DNA from 4 places in the Nonomuraea sp. NPDC054003 genome. Region 3 is predicted to be linked to each of the others. Evidence: riboswitches for the same ligand, from Rfam matches in the RefSeq annotation. Region 3 holds a riboswitch; each other region holds the start of a gene.
What was found. A riboswitch is a leader RNA that binds a small molecule or an ion and turns the genes downstream of it on or off. The one in region 3 is predicted to bind cyclic di-AMP.
Positions count from the first base shown of each region.

Region 1: it holds a riboswitch for cyclic di-AMP, as region 3 does, so the genes downstream of both, ACZ6YG_RS14695 (glycoside hydrolase family 25 protein) here and ACZ6YG_RS17805 (hypothetical protein) in region 3, are expected to answer to the same signal.
Region 2: it holds a riboswitch for cyclic di-AMP, as region 3 does, so the genes downstream of both, ACZ6YG_RS07080 (CHAP domain-containing protein) here and ACZ6YG_RS17805 (hypothetical protein) in region 3, are expected to answer to the same signal.
Region 4: it holds a riboswitch for cyclic di-AMP, as region 3 does, so the genes downstream of both, ACZ6YG_RS05035 (C40 family peptidase) here and ACZ6YG_RS17805 (hypothetical protein) in region 3, are expected to answer to the same signal.

Region 1 is NZ_JBVJKR010000005.1:202,735-204,923, forward strand. It holds gene ACZ6YG_RS14690 (hypothetical protein) at 1-220, shown strand, start outside; gene ACZ6YG_RS14695 (glycoside hydrolase family 25 protein) at 264-1,034, opposite strand; cyclic di-AMP (ydaO/yuaA leader) riboswitch at 1,046-1,179, opposite strand; gene ACZ6YG_RS14700 (bifunctional polysaccharide deacetylase/glycosyltransferase family 2 protein) at 1,403-2,189, opposite strand, start outside.
Region 2 is NZ_JBVJKR010000002.1:618,667-620,855, forward strand. It holds gene ACZ6YG_RS07075 (YciI family protein) at 1-153, opposite strand, end outside; gene ACZ6YG_RS07080 (CHAP domain-containing protein) at 247-945, opposite strand; cyclic di-AMP (ydaO/yuaA leader) riboswitch at 959-1,096, opposite strand; gene ACZ6YG_RS07085 (Gfo/Idh/MocA family protein) at 1,211-2,167, opposite strand.
Region 3 is NZ_JBVJKR010000006.1:278,615-280,803, forward strand. It holds gene ACZ6YG_RS17795 (rod shape-determining protein) at 1-111, opposite strand, end outside; gene ACZ6YG_RS17800 (DUF5302 domain-containing protein) at 272-472, shown strand; cyclic di-AMP (ydaO/yuaA leader) riboswitch at 627-764, shown strand; gene ACZ6YG_RS17805 (hypothetical protein) at 950-1,795, shown strand; gene ACZ6YG_RS17810 (alpha/beta fold hydrolase) at 1,834-2,189, shown strand, end outside.
Region 4 is NZ_JBVJKR010000002.1:182,181-184,369, reverse strand. It holds gene ACZ6YG_RS05040 (hypothetical protein) at 1-496, opposite strand, end outside; gene ACZ6YG_RS05035 (C40 family peptidase) at 581-1,129, opposite strand; cyclic di-AMP (ydaO/yuaA leader) riboswitch at 1,191-1,357, opposite strand; gene ACZ6YG_RS05030 (C40 family peptidase) at 1,668-2,189, opposite strand, start outside.

The DNA.
Region 1 (2,189 bases), on a different contig from region 3:
GGAGTGGGTACGGGATCTCGCCGCGCGGGAGAAGGCGTGCTGCGCGTTCTTCGCCTTCGAGGTCACGGCGCCGGGTGACGAGGTGATCTGGGACGCCGCCGCACCCGATGACGCGGGGCCGATCCTGGAGGAGTTCTACCTGCTGCCGGAGACGGCGGTGGGCCCGGCCGAGCTGCTGCGGCGCATGGAGGAGCGTGGGCTCAGGATCCACCAGGGCTGAGACGACTGTGACGCCTCCCTCGCGGGAGGCGTCACAGAGCGGGTCAGGCCGGACGGCCCAGGCTGCGGAGCTGGTCGGGGGTCAGGGCCGAGACGTTGTGGTCGATGGGCTTGTCGGAGTACTGGTGGATGGTCCACGACTTCCAGTCCGCCGGCGGGGTGATCTCGCCCTTGGGCTTGCTGTAGTGGGCCACCCAGAGCGGGTACTCCGACAGTCCCGCGCCGTAGGTGTCGGCGAAGTGCCAGCCGCTGTAGAACAGCGGCGTGACGCCGGTCTTGGCCTTGACGTGCGACAGCCAGGCCTTGGCCCAGGCGTTCACCTCGGAGACGGACCTGCCGTTGGTCGTCTCCAGGTCCAGCACCAGCAGGTCGCCGGGCTTGGCGGGCTGGGAGTTCACCACCGAGAGGAAGTGCTCGGCCTCGGCGATCGGGTTGTTGCGCGGGTGCGCGTAGTGGTAAGCGCCGCGCACGATGCCCTTCTTGTCCAGCTCCTGCCAGTGCCGGGCGAAGGTCTTGTCGGTGAAGCCGGTGCCCTCGGTGGCCTTGATGATGCCGAACTCGGCCGGGCTGGCCTCCCAGTCGTGGTCGGGCTGGTAGTTCGACACGTCCTGCCCGTACGTGAGCTGGGCCGCCTGCTGTTGGGCGATGGCCGGGTTCGGCTCGACGGGGGCGGCGGCGCCGCCGGTGGCGGCGATGGCGGTGCCGGTCACGCTGGCGACGGCGGTGGTCCCCGCCAGCAGCGCGCCGGCGAAGGCGTACTTGAGACGGTTGCTGGGACGGTACTTCAGCGCAGCGGCAAGCTGAGGCTTGGGCATGAGGAAATGACTCCTTGCTTCCATGCCGCCTACCGGGTTAGCTGACGGGTTCGGAGTTGGAAGTCCCCTACGGACGCTGGCGTCCGATTCACCCCAGGAAGTGGGTCCCCGGCTCCGCGAGACGCGGATTCGGCGGCCGTGCGCTGCCCTGGCGTGAGGGGGACACCGTCAGGACAGCGCACGGTCCGGTCAATCGATGCGGCAACAGAGTTGGGGTATCACCGCGAATACGCAAAAGGTATATATGCAGACAAAAATATTGCAAGTATGACATATCCGGTTTGGCGGTTCGGGCCCGGGGTACAGCCCCCGAAACCCCTTGTACGTAAGGGAATCCGGCCTCCGGGTAAAATCTCCCGGCGGTGCCGTCACGGCGCCGCGAAAGTGCCCTGCCTGCGCACCGTGTGCCAGCGCAGCCGCACCCCGAGCAGCGCGGTCGCCACCGACTGGAACACCACCAGATACATCAGCTGCCGGTACACCAGCTGCTGCAGCGGCAGCACCCACAGCGCCGACACCCGCTCCCGGTCCAGCCGCAGCGCGTACCAGCCCGCCGCGGCCTGCACCACCACGAACCCGGCCCACACCGCCACCGCCGGCAACGGGTCGCCGACCGCCGTGTGGTAGACGGCCATCAGGTCCACCACCGGCGCCAGCAGCGGCAGCAGCACGTGGAACAGCGCCAGGTAACCCAGGCAGCGGCGGCCGAACGGACCCGGCTCGGCCAGCGCGCGGCGGTGCTTCCACATCGCCTGCATCGTGCCGTAGCACCAGCGGTAGCGCTGCCGCCACAGCTGCCCCAGGGTCGCGGGCGCCTCCGTCCACGCCAGCGCCCGCTCCTCGTACACCACCCGCCAGCCCGCCCGGCACAGCGCCATCGTCAGGTCGGTGTCCTCGGCCAGCGTGTCGGTGCTCACCCCGCCGAGCCCGACCAGCGCGCCGCGCCGGAACGCGCCGATCGCCCCCGGCACCGTCGGCATGCAGTCGAGCAGCTCGAACGCGCGCCGGTCCAGGTTGAAGCCGATCACGTACTCGACGTGCTGCCAGCGGCCGATGAGCCCGCGCCGGTTGCCGACCTTGGTGTTGCCGCTCACCGCGCCCACGCGGGGGTCGGCGAGCCGGCGCACGAGATGCCCGATCGTGTCCGGCTCGAAC
Region 2 (2,189 bases), on a different contig from region 3:
GCGGGCGGCGCGGGAGCTGGGGGCCAGCCCTTCCGCCGCCAGCAGGACACCGGCCTTGGCCAGCGACTCGTTGTAGGCCATCATGTCGTCGACGAGTTGCCGGCTCGGCATGACGCCCGCCTCCGTCTCGGCGCTGCCCTTTCCGATGATCATGAACTTCACGGTGCTTCTCCTTCGAATCCCGGTCTCGCCGACGCGTCGAACGAGCGGCGCCCGCATCGACACCTCAGGGATTCTTCCGGACAATCAGGCGGCGTACTCGGGGTAGCCGTAGCCGACGACCTGAGACTTGGGACGGATGCGCTCCTCGACGAGCCCGTTGCCGGTGTTGCCCTCGATCGTGGAGATCGTCCCGTCGCGGTTGTCCTTGACCACGAAGCCGACGTGCTGGATGGAGCCGAGGCTCTTGCTGCCGTTCCAGGCGAAGAAGACCACGGCGCCCGGCTTGGCCAGGGTGCCCCAGCGGCCGTTGTTCTGGAACCACCGCGCGTGCGTCACCGTGTAGGCGTCCCAGCCCACCTGCGCGCGGGCGCCGGTCTGCTCGCCGACCCAGGAGACGAACATCGCGCACCAGGGGGCGTTCAGGTAGGCGGCGGGGTGGCCGCCGTCACGGGCGATGGTCTCCTGGGCGCGCTGCGAGTTCGCGTACCACTCCTGGAACTTCGTGCCGCCACCCCGCGCGTTCTCCCTGATGCCGATCTGCTCCCTGGCCAGGGCGAGCACCTGGGCCGCGGTGACGTCGATCTTGTCCTTCTCGGCGGGCTTCGCCTCCTGGGAGGCGGTCTGGCCGGTCTCCGCCTGGGCCGTCAGCGAGAGATCGTCTCCGTTGACGGGGTCGGCGTGGGCGGGGAGGGCGGAGCCCATGAAGCAGGCGACGAAGGTGGCGCCGAGGGCGGCGCGGACGTAATGCGGTTGGGTGGCACGGGGGAGGCGATGCATGACCATCGAGGGGATGTACTCCTTGCTTCCATGCCGCTTACCGGGTTAGCTGACGGGTTCGGGCGTGGAAGCTGCCCTACGGCGCGCGAGGCGCCGATTCACCCCGGAAGAAGTGGGTCCCCGGTTCCGCGCAAGGCGGATTCAGCGGTCGCAGGACGATCCTGCGATACGACGGTGTTCTCGGACACGACCGGACAAATCGGACGTATGCCGTGAATGCGGAGTAAAGTAACGCATCTGGCAAGAAACTGGCAAGTCTTCAAAGCCGCGGCTAGCGGATCTGCGCCCGCGCCTCCGCCAGAACCCGCATGATGGCAAGGCTCTCGTCAAGCGGCATGATCGCGCTCTCGGTACGACCCCGCGCCAGGCAGTCGCGGACCTCGCGCAGCTCGCCCGCGTACCCGTTGTCCGCCGGATCGTCGAGCACGTGCTCCTCCGGCTCCATCCCCGGCCCGCTGAGCACGACCCGCCGCGGAGCCCAGAACGGGGCGTCGATGTCGGCCCGCATCCCGGTGCCGACGACGGTGGCGTCGTTGGAGTAGGCGCCGAGCAGCGAGCACTCCACCAGCGCCCGCCTGCCGCCCGGATAGCTCATCAGCCCGCCCGCCTCGGCGTCGACGCCGCCCGGGGACAGCGACCCGGTGAGGTGCGTGCTCTCCGGCGTCCCGAGGAACAACTGGGCCAGCCCCATGGGGTAGATTCCCAGGTCGAGCAGGGCGCCGCCGCCCAGCTCCGGCGCCCAGAGCCGGTGCGCGGGATCGTACGGGTGCGCGAAGCCGAACGAGGCGCGCACCGAGCGGATCTCGCCGAAACGCCCGTCGCCGGCGAGCATGCGGATCAGCGGGTTGAACCGCATCCACATCGCTTCCATCAGGAAGACCCCGGCCTCGCGGGCCAGCCGGACCATCCGCTCGGCGTCGGCCGTGGTGGCGGCGAGCGGCTTCTCGCACAGCACGGCCTTGCCCGCCGCGATGGCCGCCTCGGCCACCTCCAGGTGCTGGGCGTGCGGGGTGGCGACGTAGACGGCGTCCACGGCCGGATCGGCGCACAGCTCGGCGTAGGAGCCGTGGGCGGACTCGGCGCCCAGCGTCGCGGCCAGCGCCTTGGCCCGGCCCAGGTCGCGGGAGCCGACCGCGGCCACCCTCATCCCCGGCTCGGCGGCGATGACGGCGCCCACTGTCCTGGCGATGCCGCCGGTCGCCGCGATGCCCCACGATAAGTCACGCACGCGGAAGATCGTACAGATTCAT
Region 3 (2,189 bases):
CGCCATCGACGGCTCGTTGAGCACCACGCCCAGGCCGGGGGCGTAGATCTGGGTGGTGGCCGTGCCGAGATCGATCGCGAGATCCCGGCCGAGGAACGCGAGCGGGCTCACCGCCGCGGCTCCGGGGGGTAGAGCTGCATGTCCGTGGTGTTTCCTCGATCGGGTCAAGGCAACACCAAGTGGCCGGCGCGCGTCCCGCCGATGATCCCGGTTATGCGCTGTCAAGGCCTGCGTGCGAAGCTGGAGGCTGTACGCACATCAGGAGGCCCTCATGGCGGAAACCCCGGAGCCGGAAGTCGACGAGACTCCCGAGGACGAGATGAAGCGCAAGTTCCGTGAGGCACTGGAGCGCAAGCGCGGCCAGCAGGCGGGATCTGGCGGCAGTGGTAGGGGCGCCGACCATTCCAAGATCCACGGAGCCCACGGCCCGGCTGCCGGCAAGCGGTCCTTCAGGCGCAAGAGCGGCGGCTGAATCTGGGTGTTCAAGGGGGTACGGCATGCCGTACCCCCTTTTTCTAGGTAGATCTTCGCCCGAATCATGGGCTTACCTTTGCGTTTGTCCGATTTGCTCGCTAGATTGGTCGGCGTTACCAGGCAGTGACCTTGGCTCTTCACCAGGAAGAGGCGGCTGCCTGGCGCCGAATCCCGCTCCCCCGCGGGAACCGGGGACCCACCTTCTGGGGTGAATCCGGCCCATGCGGCCGGTAGGGCATCTCCACGTCCGAACCCGTCAGCTAACCCGGTAGGCGAGATGGAGAGGACGTTTTCCTGTGATGAATCACCGCGCCCGTCCCCCCTACCGCGGGATGTCATCGGCCGCCGATTGAGCGGCACCATTTCCTGATCTTCCTTTCGCGCTCCCACCGTAGCGTCCGTACGGCTTGATGCCCGGCTACGTCGTTCCGCGAGCGCATCTTTGCTGTTGCCTCACAAAGGACTTCTGTTTTTCATGTCTGCTCGTTTCAGCATGCGTTCCATCGCCGCGATCGTCGCCGCCGCCGGCACGCTGGCGCTCGGCTCCGGCGCCGCAGCTCACGCCGACACCGACAAGGGCACGGAGAAGGTCCTGCTCCAGGGCGAGACCACGGCCTCCTACTTCTGGGACGACGGCTCCGGCCGCGCGGGTGACACCGGCCTGCCGGCCAGCGGCAAGCCCATGCAGAAAGGCATGGCCGCCAGCCCCAGCTGGCCGCTGCTGACCGAGGGCTACGTCGTCTACAAGGGCAAGAAGGCGCCGTTCTTCGTCGGCGACCGCGGCCCGGGCGTCCCGTCCAGCAAGGGCATCATGCTCGACCTGGACGGCAAGACCTTCGCCGACCTGACCGGCGGGAAGTTCAACCCGCGCACGCTCATGGTGGACGGCAACGGCGGCAAGGGCCACATCGAGGTCGAGTACGTCATCACCAAGTGGGGTGACGGCCTGGGCCTGAAGAACCACCCGGTCGCCTTCTCCGAGGGCGCCTACAAGCGCATGGACCGCAACCCGGCCGCCCCGCCGGTCCTGGCCGGGGACAAGGCGGACGACAAGGCGGACAAGAAGGACGAGGAGAAGGCCGTCGCGGGCCAGTCCGGCAGCGACAAGGCCGAGCCCGTGAAGACCAGCCCCGTGAAGGCCGACCCGGTGAACCTCGTCAAGGCCCCGGCCGAGCCGCAGCCCGCCGCCGGCGGCGCCGAGGCGGCCGCGGCCACCGAGCGGAGCAACGTGGCGGGAGCCGCCGTGGCCGGCGGCGTGATCCTCGTCGGCGGCGGCCTGGTGCTGAGCCGCGAGCGCATCCGCAAGCTCGTGCGCCGCTGACCTTTGCGTCACCACGATTAGAATGTCATTCTAGAGCCGTGACCTCGACCGCATCGGCTCATGGAATCGACATCGCGTACGAGAGCTTCGGCTCTCCCGACGGGCGCCCGCTCCTCCTGATCATGGGGCTGGGCGCCCAGCTCATTCACTGGGACGACGAGCTGTGCGAGCAGCTCGCCGAGCAGGGGCACCATGTCGTCAGGTTCGACAACCGCGACGCCGGGATGTCCACCCACCTCCACGAGGCGGGCGCGCCCGCACCGGGCAAGCCGGCGCCCTACCTGCTGGACGACATGGCCGCGGACACCGCCGGGCTGATGGACGCCCTCGGCTGGCCGGCCGCGCACGTGATGGGCGCCTCGATGGGCGGCATGATCGCCCAGTCGCTCGCCAT
Region 4 (2,189 bases), on a different contig from region 3:
CGAATCCCTCGTACAGCCAGCCGGGCAGCCCGTCGGTGCCAGCGGCGACGTGCGTGAGCTCATGGGCGAGCACCACGTCCCTGCCGGTCGGGTTGAGCCGCGCGAAACCCTCGGGCACCACGATCACCCGCCGCCCGTCGGCCACCGCCGCCAGCCCGCGCACGTCGGCGACGCCGGCCAGCCGCGCGGCCTGCTCTCCTGACGCGGGCACCAGCACCAGCGGGCGCACGGGCCGGCCCAGCACGCCCGACACCCGTCGCCCCGCCGCGTCGGCCCGCCGCGCCAGATCGGCCAGCAGCCCGGGATCGGCCCGCTGCCCGGCGACCAGCGCCCGCTCGCCGCGCGCGACGCCCAGCTCGCCCCGCCACAGCTCCCGCACCCCGGCCAGCTCGTCGGGCACCCCGGCGGACCACGACTCCGGCGCCGCCCCGCCGGCCGCGGCCACGGCGAGGACCAGCCCCGTCACCACCGCTCGACGGCCTACGATCCCGGACATGCTGTCCGATGCTAGCGGCGGGACGCCCGTCCCACGCATCACGAAGGCCCCGCCCCCAGTCAGGGGCGGGGCCTTCGCGATCGGTCACAGACCGGGGCGTACCGCGCCGGCGAACGACGACTTGCGCCATCCGTTCAGCTTCTCGACGCGCACCGTCTTGCCCGAGCTCGGCGAGTGCACCATCTTGCCCTTGCCGATGTACATGCCCACGTGGCCGAGCCCGCGGAAGAACATCAGGTCACCCGGCTTCAGGTTCTTGTAGGAGACCTTCTTCCTGATGCCCGCGAACTGGCTGTTCGTCACGCGCGGGATCTTGACCCCGGCCTTCCGCCAGGCGAACTGGACGAGACCTGAGCAGTCGAAGGCGTGCGGCCCGGTGGCCCCGTAGCGGTACGGGTCACCGATCTGCTTCTTGGCCACCGCGACGGCCTTGTGGGCCTTCACCTTCTGGCGGGCCGCCTTCGCCTGCTTCTTGGACAGGACCTTCTTCGAAGTCGCCTTCTTGGAAGCAGTGGTCTTGACGGCCTCGACCGTCGTCACCGAAGCTCCGGCCGGGGCGATCACCGTGTCCGCCTGCGCCGCCGGGACGTGGAGGGCCAGCCCTCCGGCCGTCACGGTCATGCTGAGCGCCACGCCACTGACGGCAAGGCGAGACAGACGGGGGTTCTTAGGGGAGGTAGACAGGATTGCTCCTTGAGTCTTCCACGAACGCCTACCGGGTTAGCTGACGGATTCGGGCCTGGAAGTCGCCCTACGGCGCGTCGCCGCGCCGATTCACCCCTGATCCCGCCCTGAAATGACGGGATCTATGGTTCCCCGGCTCCGTGCCTCCTGGCTGCACGGATTCGGCAGGCCACCACCCGGGTGAAGGTTCCCGGAGATGCGGCGGTGACCGGCGGATTCTTGTTCGTCCACGTCGCGGCGCCGGCGGCGCGGCGGCGATGGCCGGCGGCGGGCATGGAGTGTCCGCCGCGACGCCAGAACCTACGCCTGAAGTCATGGGCTGGCAAAGGCACGGTAAGCACATGACGATCTGACAAGCCCGCTGTCAGACCCGCGGATCCCTGCTGGCAAGCCAGTCCCGTTACCCAGATGTGACCATACTCACACTTGCCGCCCTGACGATGTGTCAGAGCCCTTCTGTCACATCAGTCACAGACGTTTCAGCGGCTCACGGGCGTACCGCGCCGACGAGCCGGCGCCCGTACGCGGAGAGCGGGACGACCTTGACCACGTCACCGGTCTGCGGCGCGTGCACGATCTTGCCGTTTCCCGCATAGATGCTCACGTGGCCCAGCCCCTCGCTGAAGATGAGGTCACCGGGCTCCAGGGCGTCCAGCGACACCCTCCGGCTCGCGCCCCAGGCCCACTGCTGCCACGTCGTCCGCGGCAGGGAGACGCCGGCCGCGCGCCACGAGGCCTGCGTCAGGCCGGAGCAGTCCCAGCCGCCGGGCCCGGTGCCGCCGAACTGGTAGGGCTTGCCGATCTGCGCGTAGGCGAAGTTGAGCACCGCCGCCGCGCTCCCCGAGGCGGGGCCGGTGTACTTGACGCCGGTGCTGTTCGGGTCGCCGACGCGGTAGGCGCCGAGGCGGTCGAGCAGCTTCTTCTGCTGGGCGATCAGCTTCTCGATCTCGGAGCGCTCCTTCTTGACCTTGTCGCGCTCCTCGTCGGCCTCGCCCAGAGCCTCCTGGGC